DNA from 2 places in the Holdemanella hominis genome. Region 1 is predicted to be linked to the other one. Evidence: predicted binding sites of a transcription regulator. Region 1 holds the regulator's gene; the other holds the start of a gene.
The links. Region 1 encodes Rex, which represses fermentation and respiration genes when NADH is low (regulators of the CRP and FNR family bind a similar motif). Its sites were predicted from a motif close to GTGAANNNNTTCAC; they were not measured.

Region 1 (3,198 bases):
TATCACACAAAAAAACAGGTATCAACGAGATACCTGTTTAATTCATTAGAAAATTAAATTTCTAGGTGTACGTGGATATGGCTGAACATCACGAATATTCGCAACACCACTTAAATACATCAACATACGGTCAAACCCAAGACCAAATCCTGAGTGCTTGCATCCTCCAAAGCGACGTAAATCTAAATACCATTGTAATGTCTCTTGTTCCATTCCAATTTCTTTCATGCGATTCACTAACACATCATAACGCTCTTCACGTTGAGAACCACCAACTAATTCTCCAACATAAGGAACTAATAAGTCACATGCTGCAACTGTCTTGTTGTCATCATTGACACGCATATAGAATGCTTTAATATCCTTTGGATAATCTGTTAAGAAAACAGGACCATTTACGACTTTTTCGCAAATATAACGCTCATGTTCACTCTGAAGATCCATACCCCAGAAAATATCCTGGTTTTCAAATTGATCTTTTGCTTTTTCCAAATATTCAATAGCCTTTGTATAAGTCATTCTTTCAAAGTTAGAGTTTGCAACATGAGTCACACGTTTAATACATTCTTTATCGATCATTGATGCAAAGAATTCCATTTCTTCTTTAGCATGTTCTAAACAATAGTTGATACAATATTTGATCATTTCTTCAATACAATCCATGTTATCGGCTAAATCCGCAAACGCAAGTTCTGGTTCAATCATCCAGAATTCAGAAGCGTGACGAGTTGTATTTGAATTTTCTGCACGGAAAGTTGGACCAAAAGTATAAACATTGCGATATGTTAATGCGAATGGTTCAACATGCAATTGTCCAGATACTGTAAGTTGAGCATGTTTACCAAAGAAATCCTTGTCATATTTTGCATCTTCACGAGTTGTAACTGTAAAACATTCACCAGCACCTTCTGCATCATTACCAGTGATTTCTGGTGTATGTACATATACGAATCCGCGATCCTGGAAGAATGTGTGAATTGCCATACTTAATACACTTCTTAATCTAAACATAGCATAGTATGTATTTGCACGAGGACGTACATGAGGAATTTCACGCATAAATTCAAAACTGTGACGTTTTTTCTGCAATGGATAATCGTGATCACATAATCCTAAAACACTAATACTTTCGGCTTGAATTTCAAATAGCTGTTTTGCATCTGGAGTACATACAAGTTTTCCTGTTACTTCCATAGCTGAACCTGTTGTAATTTTTGATACTTCATCAAAGTTTTCTAAGCTATCCGCATATACAACCTGCACATTCGAAAAAGTTGTTCCATCATTCAACGCAATAAATCCAACTGCCTTTGAATTACGATTTGTACGAACCCATCCCTGCAAAGTAATACTTTGTCCATCGTACTGTTCAAATGTTTCTTTTAATTTTTTTACTAACATAGTTTCTCCCTTCAAAATAAAAAAAGTTCCTTAATTAAAAGGAACGATTATTACCGCGGTACCATCCTGTTTCATCACACGTATGTATGCACTCAATTGGAATTTAACGCATTCCACACGTTACTGTCTACTTAATTTCTCCAGTACGACTCCACAGGTGTTATCAATCCAAACTTGCACTGTCTATTTTCACCTAACAAGACTCTCTTTACATGTTCGTTTTGGACGACTTCTATTTCTGCGTCTTTGTTTCTAATGAATTTGTAATAAATACCAATTCTTGTATTGATGATACCACATCAATACTTTTAATGACAACCCCTTTTGGGACTAAAAAATGTTGATGCGTAAAATCAACGATACCATTAATTCCACACTGTACTAATTTATCTACTGTTTCTTGTACATCATGTGAAATTGTTAAAATCGCAATACGACATCCTTCAGGAATCTTCGTATCTAACTCCGACATCGGATATACTTCGACACCAAATTGTGTTCCACACTTAGCTGGATCCACATCAAATGCACATGCGATTTCACCAACAACATAATCCCATTTATTATAATTCATTAACGCACGACCTAAGTTACCAGCACCAACTAAAATTATTTTTTCATCAAAATCAACGCCTAACTGACTATTAAATATTTCAATCAGTTTATCCACATCGTATCCGTAACCTTGTTTTCCAAGATTCCCTAAAAAGGAGAAATCACGACGAATTGTTGTAGGTTCAATATCTACAAAGCTCGATAATTCTTTGGACATAATTCGTTCAACGCCATTTTTTTGAAGTTTACGTAAAGCTTTTAAATATACCGGATACCTCTGTAAAGTTGCTTTGGGTACATTTCTATTCTGCATTTTATCACCCCACGCATTAATAATATCATATTTGTGATATATTTAACAAGTTAACTTGTGAAAAAATTTAAAAAACAAAAAAGTCGATTACTCGACTTTAGAAAATGGCTTGATCCACCTGCAACAACGTTGAATCCACATCTTGAAGAAGTGTTTGAATTCTTGAATTATAAAAATAAGGAACACCCTTCTTTTTCGCGAAATACAATACAAGCGCCCACAAAATTACTAGTAAAACAAATGAAACCCTAAAAGAAATGTGAATCAAAAGAACAAACACAAGTAAAAACACAATATACGCAAGTGTGTCTAATAAGATAAATCGTTGAAATATATTTTTCAGTGTAATCTGATAATAATCTCTTTTTCTAGATAGAAAAGCTTTCGTGATAGAATCATATTCCTCATTAAATTCCATCTTACTTAAATCATCCTGATTCTCTTTATGTTCTTTATAAAATACAACTTCCTGCATTCTTAAAAGACAAAACAACATGGCCTGCTTATTTTCATCTTTCGAAAACTTTTTATAATACAATTCCAACAACTTTAAATAATCATTATCCGAAATTGATTTTCCAACCATATTTTGTGCAATGACTTCTAAACGTTCTGTTAATACATCTGAAAATACAAGAATGTTATTTTGAGCACGTCTTTCAATTTCTTTTAAAGCCCCAAGAAAATGATCAGCCACGATATGCCTTAAGCGCACATGCGATTTGATCTGGACAAGATGTTGGCTTATTTCCACATGTTACTCCAGTCAAAGTATCGATAACTTCATCTACACTTCTTCCCTTCAATAAACATCCAATTCCCTTTAAATTTCCATTGCATCCACCAATGGCCTCAAAACTCTTAAGAATTCCATCTTCAATTTCAAAATTGAATTGACGACTACAAACACCCTTTGGTGTATAACTATA
Region 2 (3,198 bases), on a different contig from region 1:
CCAATTTTTGATTTACGTTTTTGCATTTCGTATAACAATGAAACTAAGATACGGTTTCCACTAGCACCTACTGGGTGACCTAAAGCAATGGCTCCACCATTTACGTTTGTCTTAGCTAAGAATGCTTCACGATCCATACCTGTAGCTTCTTCTAATTCGTGGATAACACCTAATGATTGAGCAGCAAATGCTTCATTCAATTCAACTAAGTCAAGATCTTCAATCTTTAGATCTGCATATTTTAATGCATTTAAGATAGCTGGAGTAGGACCTAATCCCATAACTCGTGGATCAACTCCACCTTGTCCAAATCCGATAACTTCAGCAATTGGTGTTAAGTTATATTTCTTAACAGCGTCTTCACTAGCAACGATTGTAAATGAAGCACCATCATTGATACCAGAAGCATTACCTGCAGTTACAGTTCCATCTGCGTTGAAGGCTGGACGTAATTTAGCTAATTTTTCTAAGCTTGTTTTACGAGGGTGTTCGTCTGTATCGAATATTACTTCACCTTTACGAGTTTTATAAGTAATAGGAACAATTTCGTCTTTAAATTTACCTGCAGCAATAGCAGCTAAAGCTTTTTCTTGAGAAGCAAATGCAAATTCATCTTGTGCTTCACGTGAAATGTTGTATTTTTTAGCAATGTTATCTGCAGTACATCCCATGTGAATTCCATACATTGCATCTGTTAAACCATCATGTAACATAGCATCCACTAATTTTTGGTCTCCCATTTTAGTTCCTGTACGGTTTTTGTAGCTCAACATGAATGGAGCACGTGTCATAGATTCAACACCACCAGCAACATATAAGTCACCAAAGTTAGCTTGAATACGAAGTGTAGCTTCCATAACGGCTTTCAAACCTGAACCACATAACATATTGATAGATTGTGCACATACTTCAACAGGAATACCTGCATCGAATGCAACGTGACGAGCAATGTTTTGTCCTAAACCTGCAGCGATTACGTTACCAATAATAACTTCATCCAAGTTTGCTGGATCAATGTTTGCTTGTTTAATAGTTTCTTTTAAAACTGTAGCCCCAACAGTTGCTAAATCAACATCTGTTAGACTTCCTAAAAAAGTACCAATTGCACTACGTTTCGCAGCAACAATATAAGCTTTTCTCATTTGTATACCTACTTTCTACTCTGAATCGAGATTTACTTTACATGCTTAGTCTAGTCCTTAAAATAGGGGATGTCAACCACTTGTTTATATTTTCACATGTTAAAAATACTTTATATATATTAATAAGAATATGTGTTTAAAACAATTTGTTAAAATATTAACAAAATCATTGACGACACTCAAAAAAGTATGTAGAATATGACTGTGTGAAAAGTTTAACATACTTTCTCATGCTATCGATGTCCTAATTCGAATAGTTCAAGAAAACTGGAAAGGAGAACTTCATTTATGGATTTCAATTTAACAGAACAACAATTAATGATGCAAAAGTTGTTCAGAGAAGTTGCGCAAAACGAAGTAAAAGAAAACGCAGCGGATGTTGACGAAAACGAAAGATTCCCTAAGGAATCTGTAGAAGTGATGCGTCAAGCTAAGATGCTTGGTATTCCTTATTCTCGCGAATATGGAGGAGCTGGCGCAGATTATTTATGCTACATTTTAGCAATTGAAGAATTGTCTAAAACATGTGCAACAAGTGGTGTAGTTTTATCAGCTCACACTTCATTAGGTACTTGGCCAATTGCTCAATTTGGTACTGAAGAACAAAAACAAAGATTCTTAACTGATCTATGTACAGGTAAGAAATTAGCTGCCTTTGGTTTAACTGAACCAAATGCCGGTACAGATGCTGCTGGACAACAAACAACAGCTGTATTAGATGGTGACGAATATGTTATCAATGGTACAAAAATCTTCATTACAAATGCTGGAGAAGCTGATGTATATGTAATTTTTGCCATGACAGACAAAACAAAGGGAACTCGTGGAATTTCTGCTTTCATTCTTGAAAAAGGAACTCCAGGATTCACATTCGGTCTTCACGAAAAGAAATTAGGTATTCGTGGATCTGCTACATGTGAATTAATTTTCAATAATGTACGTATTCCAAAAGAAAACTTATTAGGAAAAGAAGGTATGGGATTCAAGATTGCCATGCAGACACTTGATGGTGGACGTATTGGTATCGCTGCTCAAGCATTAGGAATTGCTCAAGGTGCTATCGACGAAGCAGTTGCTTATGTAAAACAACGTAAACAATTTGGTCGTCCAATCGCTAAATTCCAAAACACTCAATTCCAATTAGCTGATATGCAAACAAAAACTGATGCAGCTCGTTGGTTAGTATACTCTGCAGCTACTGCTAAACAAGAAGGTCGTCCTTATACTCAATTAGCAGCTGAAGCAAAATTATTCGCTGCTGAAACAGCAATGGAAGTTACAACTAAGGCTATCCAATTGTTAGGTGGATACGGATATACTCGTGACTTACCAGTAGAAAGAATGTTTAGAGATGCTAAGATTACAGAAATCTACGAAGGTACTTCAGAAGTACAACGTATGGTTATCTCTGGCGCTATGTTGAAGTAAGAAAGGAATTGGTGTTGAAAAATGAAAATCGTTGTTTTAGAAAAACAAGTTCCGGATTCAACTGAAATTACAGTTGATAAAAAAACGGGTGCGTTAATTCGTGACGGTGTTCCTGCAATCACAAACCCTGATGATTTAGCTGGTTTGGAAGCTGCATTGGAATTAAAAGATAAAAACCCTGACACTGAAGTTGTCGTAATGACAATGGGATTACCTAAAGCTGCTGAAATGTTAAAAGAAGGCGTTGCTATGGGTGCTGACAAAGGTGTTTTATTAACAGACCGTGTATTAGGTGGGTCTGATACATGTGCTACAAGTATTGCTTTAGCTGCTGCTTTGAAAAAAGTAGGATTCGACTTAGTTATCGCTGGTCGTCAAGCTATCGATGGTGATACTGCTCAGGTAGGACCTCAAACTGCTGAACGTTTGGATATTCCTCAAATTACTTACGTAGATGAAATCTTAGAAGTAAAAGAAGATTCAATCACAGTAAAACGTTCATTAGAAGATGTTGAACAAATCGTAACTGCTAAGTTGCCATGTGTTATCACAACATTATCCGGAATGAACAAACCTCGTTACATGCAATGTGATAATATCGTTGACTTGTGTAAAGAAGACAAGATTG

Region 2: H8911_RS01000 (acyl-CoA dehydrogenase) is a predicted target of Rex. The motif match lies at 1,349-1,362, and genes of this name have one in related genera.

The regions. Positions count from the first base shown of each region.
Region 1 is NZ_JACRWH010000035.1:14,062-17,259, reverse strand. Features, by position in the region: gene asnS (asparagine--tRNA ligase) at 46-1,401, opposite strand; gene H8911_RS08320 (redox-sensing transcriptional repressor Rex) at 1,634-2,269, opposite strand; gene H8911_RS08315 (hypothetical protein) at 2,367-2,966, opposite strand; gene H8911_RS08310 (TIGR03905 family TSCPD domain-containing protein) at 2,959-3,198, opposite strand, start outside; gene H8911_RS08305 (Gx transporter family protein) at 3,194-3,198, opposite strand, start outside.
Region 2 is NZ_JACRWH010000002.1:53,155-56,352, reverse strand. Features, by position in the region: gene H8911_RS01005 (acetyl-CoA C-acetyltransferase) at 1-1,142, opposite strand, end outside; gene H8911_RS01000 (acyl-CoA dehydrogenase) at 1,431-2,570, shown strand; gene H8911_RS00995 (electron transfer flavoprotein subunit beta/FixA family protein) at 2,592-3,198, shown strand, end outside.